One region of the Kluyvera sp. NPDC087067 genome, then DNA from elsewhere that is predicted to be linked to it. Evidence: predicted binding sites of a transcription regulator. Region 1 holds the regulator's gene; each other region holds the start of a gene.
What was found. Region 1 encodes PurR, which represses purine synthesis genes. Its sites were predicted from a motif close to CANGCAAACGTTTGCNTG; they were not measured.
Positions count from the first base shown of each region.

Region 2: purM (phosphoribosylformylglycinamidine cyclo-ligase) is a predicted target of PurR. The motif match lies at 6,048-6,065, and genes of this name have one in related genera.
Region 3: carA (glutamine-hydrolyzing carbamoyl-phosphate synthase small subunit) is a predicted target of PurR. The motif match lies at 4,875-4,892, and genes of this name have one in related genera.

Region 1 is NZ_JBIUZS010000001.1:693,968-701,806, reverse strand. It holds gene ACIPDS_RS03395 (C40 family peptidase) at 1-558, shown strand, start outside; gene sodB (superoxide dismutase [Fe]) at 682-1,263, shown strand; gene ACIPDS_RS03385 (MFS transporter) at 1,341-2,507, opposite strand; gene ACIPDS_RS03380 (YnhF family membrane protein) at 2,668-2,757, opposite strand; gene purR (HTH-type transcriptional repressor PurR) at 3,052-4,077, shown strand; gene punR (DNA-binding transcriptional activator PunR) at 4,095-5,006, opposite strand; gene punC (purine nucleoside transporter PunC) at 5,118-6,311, shown strand; gene cfa (cyclopropane fatty acyl phospholipid synthase) at 6,609-7,757, shown strand; gene ACIPDS_RS03355 (riboflavin synthase subunit alpha) at 7,826-7,839, opposite strand, start outside.
Region 2 is NZ_JBIUZS010000008.1:114,195-122,033, forward strand. It holds gene ACIPDS_RS18825 (leucyl aminopeptidase family protein) at 1-416, shown strand, start outside; gene ACIPDS_RS18830 (DnaA inactivator Hda) at 514-1,215, opposite strand; gene uraA (uracil permease) at 1,311-2,600, opposite strand; gene upp (uracil phosphoribosyltransferase) at 2,686-3,312, opposite strand; gene ACIPDS_RS18845 (6-phospho-beta-glucosidase) at 3,499-4,929, opposite strand; gene bglK (beta-glucoside kinase BglK) at 4,954-5,835, opposite strand; gene purM (phosphoribosylformylglycinamidine cyclo-ligase) at 6,121-7,158, shown strand; gene purN (phosphoribosylglycinamide formyltransferase) at 7,159-7,800, shown strand.
Region 3 is NZ_JBIUZS010000007.1:151,608-159,446, reverse strand. It holds gene celB (PTS cellobiose transporter subunit IIC) at 1-254, shown strand, start outside; gene carB (carbamoyl-phosphate synthase large subunit) at 393-3,617, opposite strand; gene carA (glutamine-hydrolyzing carbamoyl-phosphate synthase small subunit) at 3,635-4,783, opposite strand; gene dapB (4-hydroxy-tetrahydrodipicolinate reductase) at 5,239-6,060, opposite strand; gene ACIPDS_RS17805 (alanyl-tRNA editing protein) at 6,330-6,962, opposite strand; gene ACIPDS_RS17800 (LysR family transcriptional regulator) at 7,055-7,839, shown strand, end outside.

The sequences.
Region 1 (7,839 bases):
ACCGCAAAAGCCAGCAGAAAAGGCAGCACGCTGAAAACGGCTAACCTCGTCACCACCTGCAAACCTGCGCGTAAAGGCCACAAAAAATCCTGCACCACAAGCCCTGCCGAGAGTCAGCCGACGACCATAGCGCAGGCGCACAAAGTTCGCATGCAAAAAGCGCAGAAGACGGCAATGAACAAACTGATGGGCCAGCTCGGTAAGCCTTATCGTTGGGGCGGCAACTCGCCACGTACCGGTTTCGATTGCAGCGGCCTGGTGTATTACGCCTATAAAGATCTGGTCAACATTCGTATCCCACGCACCGCCAATGAAATGTACCACCTGCGTGATGCCCGCCCGGTAGACCGTGGCGAGCTGGAGAGCGGCGATTTGGTCTTCTTCCGCACGCAAGGTCGCGGCACGGCTGACCATGTCGGTGTTTACGTCGGCAACGGTAAATTTATCCAATCCCCTCGTACCGGTCGTGATATTCAAATCACTTCCTTGAGCGAAGATTATTGGGTTCGTCACTATGTTGGCGCCCGTCGCGTAGTCACGCCGAAGACCATTCGTTAATCACTTACCCCGTTTGTTAATAAACGGGGTAAGCTTATCTTTTCTCTCACCTTTTAATTTGCTACTCTACCCTTACTCAATACAAGGTTATTGAGTGCACAAACTATAATAAGGAGAGTAGCAATGTCGTTCGAATTACCTGCATTACCGTATGCCAAAGACGCTCTAGTCCCACACATTTCTGTGGAAACGCTTGAGTACCACTATGGTAAACACCACCAGACTTATGTCACTAACCTGAACAACCTGGTTAAAGGCACCGCGTTTGAAGGCAAAACGCTTGAAGAGATCGTACGTACCTCTGAAGGCGGCGTGTTCAACAACGCAGCACAGGTCTGGAACCACACTTTCTACTGGAACTGCCTGGCCCCTAACGCTGGCGGCGAACCAACCGGCGCCGTTGCTGATGCCATTAACAAAGCGTTTGGTAGCTTCGCGGAATTCAAAGCACAATTTACTGATGCCGCGGTTAAAAACTTCGGTGCGGGCTGGACCTGGCTTGTGAAGAAGGCTGATGGCTCACTGGCCATCGTTTCGACCTCTAACGCGGGTACGCCGCTGACCACCGACGCAACGCCACTGCTGACCGTCGATGTGTGGGAACATGCTTACTACATTGACTACCGCAACGCGCGTCCAAACTATCTGGAGCACTTCTGGGCTCTGGTAAACTGGAAGTTTGTGGCTGAAAATCTGGCTGCATAAGTTGCAAAAAACCCGGCCATCTTCCGCCGGGTTTTATCCATTACGCAGAAGAGTTCCTCTTCTGCGTTTTTATAGACTTACTGACTCGCCAGCGCTTCTTCACCGCGACTGCGGCTACTCAATACCACCACCAACAACGCAAGCCCCGCCACGATTGCCCCCATCACCGGAACAAAGCTATAGCCCATACCGCCTGAAATCACGGCGCCACCGGCTACCGCGCCCAGCGCATTACCCAGGTTAAACGCGCCGATATTGACCGATGACGACAGGCCCGGAGCTTCATGCGCCACGCGCATCACGCGCATCTGTAGCGGAGGCACCACCGCAAAGGTTGCCGCCCCCCATACCACCATGCTCACCGCCGCCCCTAACTGCGTTTGCGCAAGGAACGGAATAGCCAACATGATAACCATTAACAGCAGCAAGAAACCTTTCAACGTTCCGCTCACGGAGCGGTCAGCGAATTTACCGCCCAGGTAGTTACCGATAGAGAAGCCCACGCCTATCAGCACCAGCATCAGGGTAATAAAACCTGACGAGGCATGAGTGATGGTGTGCAATACCGGAGAGATATAGGTATAGAGGGTAAACATTGCCCCTGCCCCCAGTACCGTGGTCAACAGCGCAGAGAGCACCTGCGGACGCACCAGCACAGACAGTTCGCGTTTCACATCCGGCTTCTCCCCCGCTCCACCTTTTGGCAGCGAGAACCACAGGCTTAAAATAGCGATTACGCCAAGCCCTGCGGTGGCCATAAACGACATACGCCAGCCGATGGTTTCTCCAAGCCAGGTTGCAGCAGGCACACCGCCGATATTCGCGATGGTCAGCCCCATAAACATGGTTGCAACCGCACTGGCCTGCTTGTGCTTTGGCACCACGCTTGCCGCAACCACTGAACCCAGGCCAAAGAAAGCACCATGGTTAAGGCTCGTGATAATACGCGACACCATTAAGGTGGTGTAGTCCGGCGAGAACGCCGACAGCACATTGCCGAGGGTGAAGATAGCCATCAGGAAAATCAGCGCATTACGGCGACCGCGATGCGAAAGCAACAGGGTCATTAGCGGCGCGCCTACCATCACACCAACGGCATAGGCGCTTATCAACATACCGGCGGCAGGAATGGAAACATCAACCCCTTTCGCGATAACCGGCAAAAGTCCCATCGGCGAGAATTCGGTGGTGCCGATACCAAAAGCCCCAATGGCTAACGCCAATAAAGGAAAATTCATTTTCATACAAAAGCTCCGCTAAGCCATACGCAGTACGCGGCATGACAACATGGGGCAAAAGCATGACAGCAATCACAGAAAAACAGAAGTGTACAAAACAGCAAAAGATTATTGCTATTTGGATAACAATAAAACGAGAGGGAGCGAATGCTCCCTCACAGGGGGATTAATGCAATATCGCGGTAAACGCCGCCGCGACGATCAGCGCGAGCGCAACGAAGGTAGTACCGAGTGACAACTTAAGGTCGGTGCTCATCAATTTTTCTCCTTTTGATTACCACAGTAAAACTGCGTTTAATCATTTTTGCACACTTAATCGCAAAAATCTTCACAGATTTAGCAGGATGATGGTTTTTGTTCTTCCACTTTGCGTCAGGATAAGTCAAAATTCGACGCTTATTTATAAGCGAACCGGCCATTGACCCCCTCCTGTCGTCCTGTATCGTTTTCCCGGCGAAATGCAATCTGCAAGATTGTACCAGGGTGTGTGAAGGCAAACGTTTTCCTTTCGGTATTTTCAGGGGCAGGCCAGGGTCTGGAGTGAGATGGAATGGCAACAATTAAAGATGTAGCGAAGCGCGCAAACGTTTCCACTACAACCGTATCACATGTTATTAACAAAACCCGTTTTGTCGCTGAAGACACGCGTGAAGCGGTATGGGCAGCGATTAAAGAGCTGCACTACTCGCCAAGCGCCGTCGCGCGCAGCCTCAAGGTTAACCACACCAAATCGATTGGTTTGCTGGCAACCAGTAGCGAGGCGGCTTACTTTGCTGAAATCATCGAAGCCGTTGAGAAGAACTGCTTTGAGAAAGGCTATACCCTGATCCTTGGCAATGCGTGGAACAATCTGGAAAAGCAGCGCGCGTATTTGTCAATGATGGCGCAAAAGCGCGTAGATGGCCTGCTGGTGATGTGTTCTGAGTACCCGGAATCGCTGCTGTCGATGCTCGAAGAGTATCGCAACATCCCGATGGTGGTTATGGATTGGGGTGAAGCCAAAGCCGACTTTACTGACTCAGTCATTGATAACGCCTTTGAAGGCGGGTATATGGCGGGTCGTTACCTGGTGGAACGTGGGCATCGTGATATCGGCGTTATCCCAGGGCCGCTGGAGCGTAACACCGGCGCGGGCCGCCTGGCAGGCTTTATGAAAGCGATGGAAGAGACGATGATTAACGTCCCGGCCAACTGGATTGTGCAAGGCGATTTTGAGCCAGAATCAGGCTATCGCGCAATGCAGCAAATCCTGTCCCAGCACCCTCGCCCCACCGCAATCTTCTGCGGCGGTGATGTGATGGCAATGGGCGCGCTGTGTGCAGCCGATGAAATGGGGCTTCGTGTTCCTCAGGACATCTCGCTTATCGGCTACGATAACGTGCGCAACTCTCGCTTCTTTACGCCTGCGCTGACGACGATTCACCAGCCAAAAGACTCGCTGGGCGAAACGGCCTTCAATATGCTGATGGATCGTATCGTCAGTAAGCGTGAGGAGTCGCAGTCAATTGAGGTCCATCCACGCCTCATCGAGCGCCGCTCCGTGGCTGACGGCCCGTTCCGCGACTATCGCCGTTAAGTCCCTATGCGGACGCCCTATTCCGGCGTCCGCAGCCATTCATCGTTTAACGTCTCACTGTCCCCTAAATACTCTAATAGCCAGCTTAGCGCCGGCGAGGCTTCGCTTTGCTGCCAGGTCAGGCAACAGGCGGCATCCGGGAACGGATTTTCTAAGGTTAAGGCGACCCACTCACCGCTATCAAGCCACGGCTGCGCCCGATGTCCGGGGATCATTGCCGCGCATAGCCCTGCGGAAATGCACGTTTCCGAAGATGCCCAATCGGGGACAACCACTCTTTTCTGGTTATCGAGAAGCCAGGTGGTGCGCTTAGGCAATGAACGAGACGTATCCTCAAGCACCAGTGAGGGCCAGTTGCGCAACACATCATCGCTGAGCGGCCCGTCCATTTGGGCGAGCGGATGGGCATGGGAAACCACACAATGCCAGTTAAGCATCCCCATATCACGAAAAGCAAAACGTCCGCCAATCGGGATAGCCTGGGTGGCACCAATCGCTAATTCCACGCGACCATCCGCCAGCGCGTCCCACACGCCGTTAAATACCTCCTGAAAAACGATAAGCTCGACATCGTTAAAATGACGATAGAAATCTACAATCATCTGTCGCGTTCGCGCCGGTTTAACGATGTTGTCTACCGCAATAGCCAGTTGCCCCCGCCAGCCGTTGGCAATCTGCTGACACTGTTGACGGGTGATCTGCATTTTTTTGATAACAGACCGTCCCTCTTTCAAAAACCAAACGCCCGCAGGCGTAAGTTCCACATCCCGATGGCGCCGTTCAAACAGCGGCACCGCCAGCCATTCTTCTAACTGGCGGACGGTATAGCTCACAGCAGAAGGCACGCGATGAAGCTCCTGCGCCGCCGCGCTAAAGCTACCGTTACGCGCCACGGCATCAACCACTTCCAAAGAATATTCAGACCACATTTTCTGCCTGCAAAAATTTTGAATCCATGACTCAAATATTAGCGTTTCACAACCACCAATGCACTCTCTACACTCTGCGGCATTGTTTATTGATGATAGAAAGGTCGTATTATGCAACCGGGGAAAGGATTTTTAGTCTGGCTAGCAGGGCTGAGCGTGCTGGGTTTTCTGGCAACAGATATGTATTTGCCGGCCTTTGCGGCCATTCAGGAAGACCTGCAAACGCCGGCCTCCGCCGTGAGCGCCAGCCTCAGTCTGTTCCTTGCAGGCTTTGCGGTTGCCCAGCTGTTATGGGGGCCGCTGTCTGACCGTTATGGGCGTAAGCCTATTTTGCTGACCGGTTTAACTATTTTTGCCGTGGGTTGCCTGGGGATGCTGTGGGTGCGCGACGGGACGACTCTGCTGGTGCTGCGATTCGTGCAGGCGGTCGGCGTCTGCGCGGCTGCCGTGACCTGGCAGGCAATGGTCACCGACTATTATCCCGCACAGCGCACAAACCGTATCTTCGCCACCATAATGCCGCTGGTTGGCCTGTCTCCTGCCCTCGCCCCGCTTCTGGGGAGCTGGCTACTGGTCCATTTCGACTGGCAGGCTATTTTCGCGGCATTATTTATCATTACCCTGGTGCTGATGCTACCGGCATTGCGTCTGAAGCCCGCACATAAGAAAAGCCCCACCAGCGAAGAGAAACTGACCTTTATGCGCCTGCTGCGCAGCAAAGACTATCGCGGTAACGTTCTGATTTACGCCGCCTGCTCGGCGAGTTTCTTCGCATGGTTAACGGGTTCGCCGTTTATTCTGCATGAGATGGGCTATAGCCCAACCGTTATCGGCCTGAGCTACGTTCCGCAGACGATCGCGTTCCTGATTGGCGGCTACGGCTGTCGCGCCGCGCTGCAAAAATGGCAGGGTTCTCAGTTGCTACCCTGGCTGCTGGTTGTTTATGCCCTAAGCGTCATAGGTACGTGGGGAGCGGGTCTGATGGAAAATGCCTCATTGACCGCAATACTTATCCCATTCTGCGTGATGGCTATCGCTAACGGGGGGATTTATCCTATCGTCGTCGCTCAGGCCCTGAAACCCTTCCCACAGGCAACCGGCCGGGCGGCTGCGCTACAGAATACGTTACAGCTGGGCCTGTGTTTCCTCGCAAGCCTTGCGGTGTCCACGCTGATTGCTACCCCGCTGCTGACCACCACTTGCGTGATGCTTGTGACGGTATTGCTGGCGGCGATAGGTTACAGAATGCAGCGGGCCGCGCGTGGTGAAGAGCGCGCTGCTGAACAGAGTACTTCTCACGCCTAATCATCATCCATATCAATGCCATGATAAATCGTTAGGACGCTAAGATTTTTAGTTGAATCAATAAACTTAGCGTCCTATACTGGATCGGCATCACATAATTAATATACATTATTGTTATTGAGCGGCGGCAGGATGCCACCCGTTAAACCATGGACTGGCTTTCAGCAAGGGATTCTCCCTTTCTCTATGTTACGTCGGATAGCAGACTCACGAATTTTTCGTGACATTTCTCACAAACCAGAAAAAAGCGTCTACGCTGTTTTAAGGTTCTGATCAACAGGTCGGGATGGAGAGGCTATGAGCACATCGTGTATAGAAGAAGTCAATATACCGGAAGATGACTGGTACCGTATCGTTAGCGAATTGCTCAGTCGAGCAGGCATTGAAATTAATGGCAACGCCCCCTGCGATATACAGGTCAAAAATCCCCGGTTTTTCAAACGTGTTTTACAAGAAGGCTCGTTGGGCCTCGGCGAAAGTTATATGGACGGTTGGTGGGAATGCGACCGTTTAGATATCTTTTTCGACCAGGTGCTACGCGCCGGACTCGAACAGCAAATCCCTCATCATTTCAAAGATACGCTCCGCGTCGCCGGTGCCCGTATTTTCAATTTACAAACGCGCAAAAGAGCCTGGCAGGTCGGTAAGGAACATTACGATCTGGGCAACGATCTCTTTAGCCGTATGCTAGACCCTTACATGCAGTATTCCTGCGCTTACTGGAAAGATGCGCAAACGCTTGAAGAGGCGCAGCAGGCAAAACTTGAGTTAATTTGCCAGAAACTGCAGCTCGAACCGGGTATGCAGGTTTTAGATATCGGTTGCGGCTGGGGTGGACTTGCCGCCTATATGGCGAAAAATCACGGCGTTAGCGTGAAGGGTGTGACCATCTCCGCTGAACAGCAAAAGCTGGCTCAGGCTCGCTGCGAAGGGTTAGATGTCGAGATTCTGCTGCAGGATTATCGCGACCTCAACGCGCAGTTTGACCGCATCGTTTCCGTCGGCATGTTCGAACACGTGGGCCCTAAAAATTACGATACCTACTTTAAAGTGGTCGACCGTAATTTAAAACCGGACGGTTTATTCTTACTGCACACCATTGGATCGAAGGTAACCGACAGTAATGTTGACCCGTGGATCAACAAATACATCTTTCCGAATGGCTGTTTACCCTCAGTACGCCAGATAGCACACGCCAGTGAACCTCACTTCGTGATGGAAGATTGGCACAACTTTGGCGCTGACTACGATACGACGCTGATGGCATGGTACGAACGTTTCCTTGCCAGCTGGCCGGAGATTGCGGACAACTATTCCGAACGATTCAAACGGATGTTTAGCTACTATCTCAACGCCTGCGCGGGTGCTTTCCGTGCGCGAGATATTCAGCTATGGCAGGTTGTGTTCTCTCGCGGAGTTGAAAAAGGTCTGCGCGTCGCGCGTTAACCCCATACCGCCTGTGCCGTTCTGGCGCAGGCGTTTTTCAATGCAACCCAGGTATCAGGAATCTGTGGTTATTCCGCGGTAA
Region 2 (7,839 bases), on a different contig from region 1:
CCAGCCAGCGCCACCCGGAAACCCGCTATATCATTGATTTGGCGACGCTGACCGGTGCAGTAGTGAAAGCGCTGGGCTATGAATTGAGCGGGTTAATGACCCAGGATACGCCTCTGCGTCACGCATTGACTGCCGCAGGCGAGCAAAGCGGTGATGAGGTGTGGTCGCTACCGCTGGATGCGCGTTTCACCAAACAGACGGAAAGCGCGATTGCCGATTTATGTAACACGCCGACCAATAATGCCGCCATCAGTGCGTCTGCGGCATGGCTGCTGCATCATTTTTGTCCGGCGAACATTCCCTGGGCGCATCTCGACGTGAGCGGTACGGCATTGTGGCGTGAAGGTGGCAAAAGCGTGGCATCGGGAAGGCCGATTCCGCTGCTGATGCAGCATCTGTTAAACGATTTGGGTTAGCGCCGGAGATTTCCCGGAGTCGGTGCTTCGCACCTCGTCCGGGCTACATTTATACAGGTAGCCCGGCCAAGCGCAGCGCCGCCGGGAGAGAGAGGCCCTAAAGCTTGAGGATTTCTTTCACAAACGGAATGGTCAACTTGCGCTGAGCGGTGATCGAGGCGTGATCAAGCTGATCGAGCGTTAAAAACAGCGTACGCATTTCGCGATCCAGGCGCTTTAGCAAGAAGCGGCAAACATCTTCCGGCATCTCGAACCCGCGCAGGCGCGCGCGCAGCTGTAACGCCAGCAGCTTATCTTCGTCGGACAGTGGCTGAAGCTTGTAGATTTGTCCCCAATCCAGCCGCGAGGCCAGATCCGGCAGCCCCAGATTAAGCTGGCGTGGCGGACGATCGCCGGTTATCAGCAGCCGCGTATTGCCTGACTCCAGAATGCGGTTATAGAGATTAAAGATCGCCATTTCCCACTCTTCATCACCGGCCACGCACTCGATATTGTCGATGCAGACCAGCGAAAGTTGCTCCATCCCTTCCAGCACATCCGGCACAAACCAGGTGCGCTTATCCAGCGGAACGTAACCTACCGCGTCACCGCGCTGGGAAAGCTCAGCACAGGCAGCATGCAGTAAATGACTGCGCCCGGCGCCTTCACGTGACCAGATATAGATGTATCCGCTGTGATCCTGCCGCAGTACGTTTTGCACCGCTGCAAGTAAAGAAGGGTTATCACCCGGCCAGAAACTCGCGAAAGTTTCATCATCGGGAAGATACAGTGGCAAAGAGAGCTGTGCCGGTGCGTTCAGAGAGACCTCAACATGGGCTTACGAAAAATCGAAAAGAGTTTACCACAGAAATTAGCGAGGAGAGAACCGGGCGGCGATCCCGCCCGGTGAGAGGATCAATGGGAAGTTTGATCGCTTTCTTCAGCGTCCAGAACGTCCTCTTCAGGGCGCAGCACGCTTATCAGTTTAAACACCAGAGACAAACAGATACCGACGATCGTCGCTAATGCCATCCCTTTAAGTTCAGCAGCACCAATGTGCACTTTCGCGCCGCTCACGCCGATAATCAGGATAACGGATGTCAGGATCAGGTTCTGCGCTTTGCTGTAATCCACTTTCGATTCGATCAGCACGCGAATACCGGATGCGCCAATGACGCCGTACAGCAGCAGAGAAACACCGCCCATTACCGGCAATGGGATAATCTGGATCGCCGCTGCCAGCTTGCCGACGCAAGACAAAAGGATCGCGATAATTGCCGCACCGCCGATAACCCAGGTGCTGTACACGCGGGTAATCGCCATGACGCCGATGTTTTCACCATAGGTGGTGTTTGGCGTTGAACCAAAGAACCCGGAAATCACGGTAGAAAGACCGTTGGCAAACATTGAACGATGCAGGCCCGGGTCGCGAATCAAATCTTTCTTCACGATGTTGGCCGTCACCACCAGGTGACCTACGTGCTCGGCAATCACCACCAGCGCCGCAGGCAGGATGGTGAAGATAGCAAACCATTCAAAACGCGGCGTGTAGAAGGTTGGCAGCGCGAACCAGTGCGCCTCGGCAATTGGCGAGGTATCAACAACGCCCATCACGAAGGAAAGCGCATAGCCAACCAGCACACCGATAAGAATCGGGATAATGGCCAGGAAGCCGCGGAACAGTACGGAACCGAAGACGGTAACGCCCAGCGTAACCAGCGAAATGATGATGGTCTTGGTATCCGCAGACTGACCGTCAGGTGGTAGCAGACCGGCCATATTCGCCGCTACGCCCGCCAGTTCCAGACCAATAACGGCAACGATTGCGCCCATTGCCGCCGGTGGGAACATCACGTCAAGCCAGCCGGTACCCGCTTTCTTCACAATGAAAGAGACTAGGCAGAACAGTACGCCGCACATAATAAAACCGCCCAGCGCCACTTCATAGCCTAACGGCAGCAGCAGCAGAACCGGGGAGATAAAAGCAAAGCTTGAGCCCAGATAAGCGGGGATTTTACCTTTACAGATGAAGAGGTACAGCAGCGTTCCCAAGCCGTTAAACAGCAGAACGGTTGCCGGGTTAATATGGAACAGAACCGGTACCAGCACGGTTGCGCCAAACATGGCGAATAAATGCTGCAAGCTAAGCGGGATAGTCTGTAAAAGCGGCGGTCTTTCACTGACCCCAATGGCACGGCGCGTCATGTTGTTTTCCTCTATGGTGTTGTTAGCCCAGTTTTTATTCAAAAAAAAGCCGACTTCTCAAAGTCGGCTCTTTTTATTTTTTCGTTTACTTGGTACCAAAAATCTTATCGCCAGCATCGCCGAGGCCCGGAATAATGTATCCGTGCTCGTTCAGGCCCTGGTCAATTGACGCCGTGTACAGCTCAATGTCAGGGTGCGCTTTTTCCAGCGCCGCGATACCTTCCGGTGCCGCCACCAGAACCAGCACCTTAATGCTGGTGCAGCCCGCTTTTTTCAGCAGGTCGATGGTTGCGATAACGGAGCCGCCGGTAGCCAGCATCGGGTCGACGATAAGCGCCATGCGCTCATCAATGTTGGAAACCAGTTTCTGGAAGTACGGTACCGGCTCAAATGTTTCTTCGTCACGGTACATACCGACGACGCTGATACGCGCGCTTGGCACGTTTTCCAGTACGCCGTCCATCATGCCCAGGCCCGCACGCAGGATTGGCACAACGGTAATTTTCTTGCCTTTGATCTGGTCGATTTCTACCGGGCCGTTCCAGCCTTCGATAGTGACTTTTTCGGTTTCCAGATCGGCGGTGGCTTCATACGTCAGCAAGCTGCCAACTTCGGAGGCGAGTTCACGGAAGCGTTTGGTGCTGATGTCATTTTCGCGCATCAGGCCCAGCTTGTGTTTGACGAGTGGGTGCTTAACTTCCACAATCTTCATTCTCTTTCTCCTTTGAATGGGGCAGCCACAAAAAAAATCGCCGGATTATACCGCTTTTTTTCGGCTGCGCCATACCCATGTTGATTGACCAGGATCAAGCAAAGCGGTGAACGGCACTGCAATCAGTATAAGTCAGTATAAAAATAAACCCCGGCAAGCGGGGTTTTATTTTAACTATTCAGCGAGTTACAGTTCACTTCCGTTGGTCGCAATCACCTTTTGATACCAGGCAAAAGATTTTTTGCGGCTGCGAGCGAGCGTACCGTTGCCTTCGTTGTCTTTATCAACGTAAATAAAGCCGTAGCGTTTTTTCATCTCGCCGGTACCGGCAGACACCAGGTCAATACAGCCCCATGGGGTGTAGCCCATCAGATCGACACCGTCTTCTACTACCGCTTTTTTCATTTCAGCAATGTGCGCCGCAAGATAATCGATACGGTACTGATCGTTCACCGTACCGTCACTTTCCTGCACATCAATCGCGCCAAAACCGTTTTCAACGATAAACAGCGGCAGCTGATAATGGTCATAGAACCAGTTCAGGGAATAGCGCAGGCCAACCGGGTCAATCTGCCATCCCCAGTCAGATTTCTCGACATACGGATTGGAGACGAGGCTGGTGGTTTCATCATAATCGAGCTGCGGGTTGTCCGGCGTGGCTTTCGTGGCAAACGACATGTAGTAGCTAAAACCGATATAGTCGACGCAACCCTCGGCCAGCGCCTGACGATCTTCTTCAGTGATATCAAGCTCGAAGCCACGGCGTTCGAAGTAGTTCAGCAGATGCTGCGGATATTTGCCGCGCACATGAACATCCGTGAACCAGTAACGGCGATGCATCGCATTCATCGCCATCATCATATCGTTTGGCGCGCAGCTCAGAGGATAAATCGGGCACATGGCGATCATGCAGCCAATCTGCAAATCCGGGTTGATTTGATGGCCGATTTTCACCGCCAGAGCGCTCGCCACCAGCTCGTAGTGCGCGGCCTGGTACATCACCGGTTCACGGTCTTCACCCGGCTGATACTTAAGCCCGGAGTTGGTAAACGGCGCGAAATCTTCGTGGAAGTTAGCCTGGTTGTTAATCTCGTTAAATGTCATCCAGTACTTCACTTTGTGCTGATAGCGGGTAAATACCACTTCAGCGAAACGTACAAAGAAATCAATCAGCTTGCGGTTACGCCAGCCGCCATATTCGGTGACCAGATGATAAGGCATTTCGAAGTGAGACAGCGTAATAACCGGCTCAATTCCCAGCTTCAGACACTCGTCGAACAGATCGTCATAGAATTGCAGCCCGGCTTCATTCGGGGTTAGCTCATCACCGTTGGGGAAAATACGCGTCCAGGCAATCGAGGTGCGGAAGCATTTATAGCCCATCTCAGCAAACAGCTTCAGATCGTCTTTGTAACGATGGTAGAAATCGATGGCTTCATGGTTCGGGTAGTTTTTCCCAGGCAATACCCCGTCGGTAATTTCACGCGGAACACCATGCGCGCCAGCGGTCATCACGTCCGCCACGCTTATGCCCTTTCCTCCTTCCTGCCAACCGCCTTCGAGTTGATGTGCTGCTACCGCGCCGCCCCAGAGAAATCCAGCTTTAAATCCAGTCATATCTTTCCCTCGTTAATCAGTTAGTTATCGCTGCGAGTACTGCTGATTGAAATGGTAAACTGCGCCAATCAGCCCGGCATCGTTGCCGTGGCTGACCGTATCGATGTAATCGGCGATGCCGAACCAGGCCAAATGTTGGCGCATTAGCGCCAGAAAGCCGGGGCGCTCAACGATGCCGCCGCCAATAAGAATGTTTTGTGGATCAAACAGATTGACCAGGTTATACAGCCCGGTGCCCAGACCGTTGAAAAACTCTTCAACCAGCCGCTGACAGACAACGTCTCCGGCGTCGAAGCGGTCAAAAATCTCTTCACCGGTGACTTCCTCAAACGCTTTACCCAGATGCTGCGCGTAACGATGACGGAGTACCCGTAGCGTGCAATTTTTTTCATTCATGGTGTAACGGCGCACATCGCGGGTGCCGGGGCGGGAAGTGAGCATATAGCCGAACTCACCGGCGCGAAAACGCGCGCCATGCACCAGCTGGTTGTTGCAGAAAATGGCTCCGCCAATGCCGGTGCCGATGGTCAGGACCAGAAAATCGGACAGGTTGATCCCTTTCCCCTGCCAGCGCTCAGCCAGCAGTACGCAGTTGGCATCGTTTTCGATAGCAACCGGCAGGCCACAACGCGATTCAAGCCACGCTTTAATCGCAAAGTTGTCAAAACGACGAATCGCGCCGCCCATTTCGATAAAGCCGGTGTGAGGATTCACATAGCCCGGCGCGCTGATTGCCACCCCCGTGCACTCTGGGTTCGCGGTTATCCATGATTCGATTGCCGCAAGAATTTGCTCGCCGTCACTCTCGCTGATGGGCTGCTTTACTTTCTTCAGTATTTCGCCACTGGCGGTGACGACGCCCATTTTTAGCGCCGTTCCGCCAATATCAAAGGCCGCAATCTTCATCCCTTTTGTCCCTTATGGCCGTTTTTGTCTCGTTCATTGGGCCTCTGCCACGAAAACAGAAACCGGTTTCAGTAACATGATGTGGATTCAGCGGGGCGGATGCAAGGACAAGGGTGTACCCGGTTTCATTTTCGTGAGCAGTATCATATTTGACCGATTTAAGAACTGAGAAGCGGCAAAAAATCGGTCTTAAAAATTGGATGTAGAATAGGCTCGCAAACGTTTGCCTGGACTGGTAGAATTGCGCCGATTTTTCTTGCTATCGCAAACGCGTGGAGACTTGCAGTGACCGACAAAACCTCTCTCAGCTACAAAGATGCCGGTGTTGATATTGACGCAGGAAACGCTCTGGTTGACCGTATCAAAGGGGTGGTGAAGAAAACTCGCCGTCCTGAAGTGATGGGTGGATTAGGGGGGTTTGGCGCATTGTGCGCGCTGCCGCAAAAATATCGTGAACCGGTGCTGGTTTCTGGCACTGACGGTGTGGGTACGAAATTACGTTTAGCGATGGATTTAAAACGTCATGACACCATCGGTATCGACCTGGTGGCGATGTGCGTGAACGATTTAGTGGTTCAGGGCGCTGAGCCTCTGTTCTTCCTCGACTACTACGCAACCGGCAAACTGGACGTCGACACCGCGGCAAGCGTTATCAGCGGGATCGCCGAAGGCTGTCTGCAATCAGGCTGTGCGCTGGTGGGCGGTGAAACGGCTGAAATGCCGGGCATGTATCACGGTGAAGATTACGACGTGGCCGGTTTCTGCGTCGGCGTCGTTGAGAAATCAGAAATCATCGACGGCAGTAAAGTGACCGACGGCGACGTGCTTATCGCGCTTGGCTCGAGCGGCCCGCACTCCAACGGCTACTCGCTGGTGCGTAAAATTGTCGAAGTTAGCGGCTGCAACCCGGATACCACGCAGCTTGAAGGCAAAACGCTTGCCGATCACCTGCTGGCACCGACCCGCATCTATGTGAAATCCATTCTGGAACTGATCGAAAGCGTTGACGTTCACGCCATTGCTCACCTGACCGGCGGCGGCTTCTGGGAAAATATCCCGCGCGTACTGCCGGACAACACTCAGGCCATCATTGATGAATCCTCCTGGCAGTGGCCGGCGGTATTCAACTGGTTGCAGGATGCCGGTAACGTCAGTCAGCATGAGATGTATCGTACCTTCAACTGCGGCGTCGGCATGGTCATTGCTCTGGCAGCAGACGAGGCGGATAAGGCGATTGCGCTGATGAACGAAAAAGGTGAAAACGCGTGGAAAATCGGCTATATCAAAGCCTCTGATTCCGAACAGCGTGTGGTCATCAAATAAATGAAAAACATCGTGGTGCTGATTTCCGGTAACGGCAGCAACTTACAGGCCATTATTGACGCCTGTGAGCAGAAAAGAATTAATGGCACCATTCGAGCGGTTTTCAGTAACAAGGCCGAGGCGTTCGGCCTTGTTCGCGCACGCGATGCGGGGATCCCAGCGCATGCATTGGCCGCCAGTCAGTTTGCCAGCCGGGAAGCGTTTGATCGCGAATTGATGCAGGAAATTGATGCCTATGCCCCCGACGTAGTCGTGCTGGCAGGCTATATGCGCATTCTGAGTGCCGATTTCGTCGCCCACTATCAGGGGCGACTGCTGAATATCCACCCTTCCCTGCTGCCGAAATATCCAGGCCTGCATACTCATCGTCAAGCGCTGGACAACGGCGATGCAGAGCACGGCACTTCTGTGCATTTCGTCACCGAGGAATTAGACGGTGGGCCCGTTATCTTACAGGCTAAAGTGCCGGTTTTTGACGGTGACGACGAAGAAGAAATCACCGCTCGCGTGCAGGTACAAGAACACGCCATCTATCCGCTGGTCGTCGGCTGGTTCCTCGATGGTCGCCTGAAAATGCAGGATAATCATGCCTGGATTGACGGCGTTAAGCTGCCGCCTGCGGGCTATGCGGCAGAAGAGTGAATCACGACTCGCAAATTCTTCATAGAGGGCCTTCATGGC
Region 3 (7,839 bases), on a different contig from region 1:
ACGTGGCGATGACGACGGGTCTGGTGGCAAAACCCGCAGGGATCGCGCTGCCGTTTACCACGCCGATTGTGGTCAGTGGATATCTGGCCACCGGTGGGCATATCTCGGGTTCGGTGCTGCAAATCGTCAATCTGGGGATTTCGCTTTTGATGTATTACCCGTTCTTCCGCATCTGGGATAACCTGAAATTCCGCGAAGAGCAGGCCAGCAAATCGCAGCAGACCACCGCGGCAATGCCAGCAACGGAACAGTAATCACCGATAACGTAGCCCGGCCAAGCGAAGCGCCGCCGGGGCCGGCTCATAACTAATCCCGGCGGCGCTTCGCTTGGCCGGGCTACAAAATAAAACAAAAACGCCGGGCAGATGCCCGGCGTTTTTTATTGCTCGCACTTATTTTTTAATCTGCGCGTGCATTTCCTGCACTGATGTCACCTTCTCGGTCGCATCGGCATTCAGCGCCATCGCGGTGGCAAAGCCGCCGTTCAGGGTGGTGTCGTAATGCACTTTGTATTGCAGGGCGCTGCGACGAATCAGCTTGGAATCCTGAATCGCCTGGCGGCCCGCGGTGGTGTTGATGATGTAGGTGTATTCGCCATTCTTGATACGGTCCTGAATATGCGGACGACCTTCATGCACTTTATTCACCAGACGCGGGTTGATACCGGCTTCACCCAGCACCACTGCCGTACCGTGGGTCGCATCCAGCTCGAAGCCCTGTTTCAGCAGCTTGGCGGCCAGGTCTACCACGCGCTCTTTATCGCCTTCGCGAACGGAGAGCAGCGCACGGCCCTGTTTTTTCATGGTGGAGCTGCTGCCCAGCTGTGCCTTGGCGAAGGCTTCCGCGAAGGTGCGGCCCACACCCATCACTTCCCCGGTAGAGCGCATTTCTGGCCCTAACAGCGGGTCAACGCCCGGGAATTTGTTGAACGGCAGCACCACTTCTTTCACCGAGTAGTACGGTGGAATAACTTCTTTGGTCACGCCCTGCTGTGCCAGCGTCTGGCCCGCCATCACGCGCGCCGCCACTTTAGCCAGCGGCACGCCGGTAGCTTTGGAGACGAACGGTACGGTACGTGCCGCACGTGGGTTGACTTCAATCAGGTAGACTTCGTTATCTTTGACCGCAAACTGCACGTTCATCAAGCCGCGTACCTGCAATTCGAAGGCCAGCTTCTGCACCTGCTGGCGCATCACATCCTGAATTTCCTGGCTCAGCGTGTAGGCTGGCAGGGAACATGCGGAGTCACCGGAGTGAACGCCAGCCTGTTCGATGTGCTCCATGATGCCGCCAATCAGCACCATTTCGCCGTCGCAGATAGCGTCAACGTCAACTTCAATTGCGTCATCAAGGAAGCGGTCCAGCAGCACCGGCGCATCGTTAGAGACGCTGACGGCGGTCTGGAAGTAGCGACGCAGGTCGATTTCGTCGTAGACGATTTCCATCGCACGGCCGCCCAACACGTAAGACGGACGCACCACCAGCGGGTAGCCAATCTCTTTTGCCTTCTCTACCGCTTGTTCGATTGCGGTGACGGTGGCGTTCGCCGGTTGTTTCAGCTTCAGACGGTCAACCGCATGCTGGAAGCGCTCGCGGTCTTCCGCACGGTCGATGGCGTCAGGACTGGTGCCGATAACCGGAACACCGGCGGCTTCCAGCGCGCGTGCCAGTTTCAACGGCGTCTGGCCGCCGTACTGGACGATAACGCCTTTCGGCTTCTCGATGCGCACGATTTCCAGCACGTCTTCCAGGGTTACCGGCTCAAAGTACAGGCGGTCGGAAGTGTCGTAATCGGTTGAAACGGTTTCCGGGTTACAGTTGACCATGATGGTCTCGTAACCGTCTTCGCGCAGCGCCAGCGAAGCGTGTACGCAGCAGTAGTCAAATTCAATACCCTGACCGATACGGTTCGGGCCGCCGCCAAGAACCATGATTTTATCGCGGTCAACGGACGGGTTGGACTCGCACTCATCTTCATAAGTGGAGTACATGTAGGCAGTGTCGGTGGCGAATTCAGCCGCGCAGGTATCCACACGCTTGTAGACCGGGTGCAGGTCATACTGGTCGCGCAGTTTGCGGACTTCCGCTTCGCGTACGCCCGCCAGTTTTGCCAGGCGCGCATCGGCAAAGCCTTTACGTTTCAGGTGGCGCAGGAAGTCAGCGTCAAGGCCGGTAATACCGACTTCAGCGACTTTCTCTTCCAGACGCACCAGCTCTTCAATCTGCACCAGGAACCAGCGGTCAATGTTGGTCAGGTTGAAGACGCCGTCGACGGACAGGCCAGCACGGAAGGCATCGGCGATGTACCAGATACGCTCGGCGCCCGCGTCTTTCAACTCGCGGCGGATTTTGGTCAGCGCTTCCGGGTCATCAAGGCTGACTTTCGGGTCGAAACCGGTCGCGCCCACTTCCAGGCCGCGCAGCGCTTTCTGCAAGGATTCCTGCTGCGTGCGACCAATCGCCATCACTTCCCCGACCGATTTCATCTGGGTAGTCAGGCGGTCGTTAGCGCCAACGAATTTTTCAAAGTTGAAGCGTGGAATCTTAGTCACAACGTAGTCGATAGACGGCTCAAACGACGCCGGAGTACGGCCGCCGGTGATGTCGTTCATCAGCTCGTCTAAGGTGTAGCCCACCGCCAGTTTCGCCGCAACTTTAGCAATCGGGAAGCCGGTCGCTTTCGAGGCCAGCGCCGAGGAGCGGGATACGCGCGGATTCATTTCGATAACAATCAGGCGACCGTCTTTCGGGTTCACCGAGAACTGCACGTTAGAACCGCCGGTTTCGACGCCGATTTCACGCAGTACCGCCATCGAGGCGTTACGCATGATTTGATACTCTTTGTCGGTCAGGGTCTGCGCCGGGGCGACGGTGATGGAGTCACCGGTGTGGATACCCATGGCGTCGAAGTTTTCGATGGAGCAGACGATGATGCAGTTGTCGTTTTTATCACGCACCACTTCCATCTCATACTCTTTCCAGCCAATCAGCGACTCATCAATCAGCAGCTCTTTGGTTGGGGAAAGATCCAGACCGCGTTCGCAAATCTCTTCGAACTCTTCACGGTTGTAAGCGATACCGCCGCCGGTGCCGCCCATGGTGAAGGATGGACGAATGATGCACGGATAGCCGACGTCAGCGGCAACCGCCAGCGCTTCTTCCATGGTGTGCGCGATGCCGGAGCGCGCGGTGTCGAGGCCGATTTTCTTCATTGCTACGTCGAAACGGCGGCGGTCTTCGGCTTTATCAATCGCGTCGGCGGTGGCGCCAATCATGGTCACGCCAAACTCTTCGAGTACGCCCTGACGTTCCAGTTCCAGCGCGCAGTTCAGCGCGGTCTGGCCGCCCATGGTCGGCAGAACGGCATCCGGGCGCTCTTTTTCAATAATCTTGCGTACCACTTCCCACTGAATCGGCTCGATGTAGGTCGCATCGGCCATTTCCGGGTCGGTCATGATGGTCGCCGGGTTGGAGTTCACCAGAATGACGCGGTAGCCCTCTTCGCGCAGCGCTTTACACGCCTGAGCACCGGAGTAGTCAAACTCACACGCCTGACCGATAACAATCGGGCCCGCGCCCAGAATCAGGATACTTTTTAGGTCTGTACGTTTTGGCATGGCTCTTTAACTCCTGATTATTTCGCGGACTGACGGTATTGCTCAATTAACTCGATAAAGTGGTCGAACAGCGGCGCAGCGTCGTGTGGACCTGGGCTCGCTTCAGGGTGGCCCTGGAAGCTGAACGCCGGTTTATCGGTACGATGGATACCCTGCAAGGTGCCATCAAACAGCGATTTGTGGGTCACGCGCAGGTTGGCTGGCAGCGAGTCTTCATCAACCGCAAAACCGTGGTTCTGCGCGGTAATCATCACCACGTTGTTGTCGATATCTTTCACCGGGTGGTTGCCGCCGTGGTGACCGAATTTCATCTTGATGGTTTTTGCGCCGCTCGCCAGCGCCAGCAGTTGGTGCCCCAGGCAGATGCCGAATACCGGGACATCGGTCTCAAGGAATTTTTCAATCGCTTCAATGGCGTAGTCACACGGAGCGGGGTCGCCCGGGCCGTTGGACAGGAAGATACCGTCTGGATTCATTTTTAAGACGTCTTCTGCGGAGGTTTTAGCCGGGACAACCGTCAGGCGGCAGCCGCGATCAACCAGCATGCGCAGAATGTTACGTTTCGCGCCAAAATCATAAGCCACCACGTGGAATGGCAACTCTTCTTCGGACTTCGCTTCCGGCAGTTCACCGGTCAGCGTCCAGCTACCCTGCGTCCAGCCGTAGGTTTCTGCGGTGGTCACTTCTTTTGCCAGATCCATTCCGTTCAAACCCGGGAACGCTTTGGCTTTTTCCAGCGCCAGCATCGCATCCAGGTTATCGCCTGCAATGATGCAGCCGTTTTGAGCGCCTTTCTCGCGCAGCAGGCGGGTCAGCTTACGGGTATCGATATCGGCAATCGCCACGATGTTATGGCGCTTTAAGTAGGAAGAGAGGTCTTCGGTATTGCGGTAGTTGCTGGCAATCAGCGGCAGGTCGCGAATGACCAGACCTTGCGCATGTACCTGAGAGGATTCTTCGTCAGCAGCATTGGTGCCGACATTGCCGATATGAGGATAAGTAAGAGTAACGATTTGGCGAGAATAGGAAGGATCAGTGAGGATTTCTTGATAACCGGTCATTGAAGTATTGAAAACGACTTCCCCAACCGCCGAACCTGTTGCCCCGATGGCCCGACCGTAAAACTGGGTTCCGTCTTCCAGAACCAATAGCGCTGACTTAATCAAAACACCCTCCAGAGAATATTTACTCGCTTTATTTGCATATTAATTCATAACAATGGCACAAATCAATGCAAATCTGCTTACCGACGTATTTCTGGCAAACGGCGGCATTCTAGAGATAGCCTCAGCAAAAGTCTACCTTAAAGGACAATTTTTATCATTATTTTGTGGCGTTGATGAATTCACCCGCGATAAGAGGCCAAAAAGATCAACTAACTCACCGTAGAAAACGCTTGCGGAGTCTAAAGAGTGTTAAATTCGCCAGAAGGGAGTGAAAAAGTAGACCAGATGGTCAAAATTTACATTTAACCAACACATTAAGGACAGATAACTTATAAAAACAAGCAACTCATATTAAAATTAATATAAAACGGATAAAATAAAGGGCAATAAAATATTGCCCTGTGTAATCAATCAATTATGACTACAATAACCACATCACGATGGGTAATAAATTCTTATAATTCATTTAAATTCAGCACATCACGCATATCAAAAAGACCATTTTGCTTAGCGTTAAGCCACAATGCCGATCTTACTGCGCCGTTAGCAAAGGTCATGCGGCTGGAAGCCTTGTGGGTAATCTCTACGCGCTCGCCAATATCGGCAAACATGGCGGTATGTTCACCGACGATGTCGCCCGCGCGAACGGTGGCAAAACCAATCGTTCCCGGCACGCGTTCACCGGTATAGCCCTCGCGCGAGTAGACCGCGCAGTCCTTCAGATCTTTATCCAGCGCCCCGGCAATCGCCTCACCCATCGCCAGCGCCGTCCCTGACGGTGCGTCGACTTTATGACGGTGGTGCGCTTCAATAATTTCGATATCGGTGTAGTCGCCCATCACCTTCGCCGCTTTCTCCAGCAGCTTGAGCATGACGTTAACGCCAACGCTGAAGTTAGCCGCGAAAACGATCGCAATCTCTTCTGAAGCCTCGCGGATGGCCTGTTTACCGGCATCATCAAAACCGGTGGTGCCAATGACCATGCCTTTGCCGTGCTGACGGCAAAATGCCAGATGCGTCAGGGTGCCTTCCGGGCGGGTGAAATCGATAAACACGTCGAAATCGTCCTTTACCTCCTCAAGGCTGCTTTGTACGGTCACGCCAGATTTCCCAGCCCCAGCCAGTTCGCCCGCATCGCTGCCCAATAAAGAGGATCCTTCCCGCTCGAGTGCCGCCCCCAGTTGAACGCCTTCCATCGCCATCGTGGCCTGAATTAACTGCCGTCCCATGCGGCCACCGGCGCCCGCAATGGCAACGCGGATTTGTGCATCATGCATAGCTATTCTCTTTTGTTAAGATTGCGTAAATCGTTTTCAGAGTAACCAGCCCGCGACAGCCTCGCCAGCCGAAAACGTCCATAATTAGAATTTAATGATAAACAGAGAGGAATATCAGTAAAAGACATGATTCATCCCGCAGGATGAATCATTGCCGCAGTCGGGGAAAGAAGTCAAACTCGCTCAGAATGGCGAAAGAGAATTAGAAAAGCACTTTAAAACCCGGCAACGGGTAGCCAATTCGCGCGACCGTTTCTGTCATTTCATTTTCAGGCTTCCAGGGTATAGCTCACTACCATCTGCCCTTTTTTCATCTTCACCTGGGTTATCACCACCTCACCCAACTCAGATAAACGAGCTACGTGCGTACCGCCACAGGGATATCCCGGCAGCTCGCCAAATCCCACCTGACGCAGCCCTCCGTCAAAGTCTATCCGACGCGCAAGATTATCGTTTTGCCATTGGCGGATTATCGCCAGAAGTTGTGCCGCCTCCGGCAGCGTACCGCCCTCGCCTGCGGCAAAGGTGATGCGCCCTTCATTGGGCCAATGGTGTGCCTTTATGGGCCGCCAACCGAAGGTTTCGCCTGCCTGACCGATCATGTGCCCGGCGGAGTGCAGCCGGGAATGAAGATGGCGCACGGCAGCATCCACGCACTGCGTCGTTTCACCCAGTGGCAGCGGTTGCGCCACAATATGTACCACCTCTTCACCGCGCGTCATCACGCTTTCCACCGGGTTGCCGCCGAGCGTGCCACTGTCCGAGGGTTGTCCGCCGCCCTGCGGATGAAACAGGGTACGCTCCAGCGTAATCGCATAGCGCCCATCGGGTTCTGCCGTGCAGTGCGTGATGGTCGCGTGACCTCGGGTATCATCGCTGGTGTAATAAAGGCGTTCAGTCATCGTTGTTCTCCTGTTGATGAGCAGAGTATATTCACTTTATCCGTGTCGATAATCCCGTTCACATTCAATGCATCTTTGCCTGGTACGCACAAATGAACCTTAATCTGCTTCCTGACCTTGCCACCTTTGTATTGATTGTCGATCAGGGGAGTTTTTCCGCTGCCGCCAAAGCCTGTGGCGCAACGCCTTCGGCTATCAGCCGCAGCGTGTCGCGGCTTGAGCAGGCGCTTGGCAGTAAACTGTTGCACCGCACCACCCGCAAGCTGGCGCTAAGCGAGACCGGTAAGATGGTTTATGAACACGCGCAGGAGATGCTAAACGCCGCGCAGATGGCGGTAGATTCCGGCAGCAGCCGCCAGACCATCGCCCAGGGTAAGCTCACGCTCAGCGTACCGAAAGCGGTTGGCCGCTTTGTGATTCATCCCTTAATGGCGGAGTTTTTTACCCGCTACCCCGAAGTTGATGTTTGTCTGCGACTCGAAGACCGGTATATGGATTTAATTGATGACGGCGTGGATCTGGCGCTACGGATAAGCCAGTCACCGTCGCCGGGTTTGTACGGTAAGCCGCTCATGCCGGTCAGTCACGTTATCTGCGCCACGCCAGAATATTTGCGCCAGCACGGTACGCCCGATAACCCACAGGCGTTGCGCGATCATAGCTGTATTAGCCTTGGTGAGACACCCGCCGATTCACGCTGGAAGTTCCGCCGGGGTGATAAAGTTGAAACGCTGCAAACCCATGGACGTTATGCCGCCAACCATACCGGCGTGCGGCTGGACGCGGTAAAACATCATCTGGGCATTGGCAGCCTGCCGCTGTTTACCGCGCGTGAAGCGCTTGCCAGCGGCGAGATTGTCCAGGTATTACCGGCGTG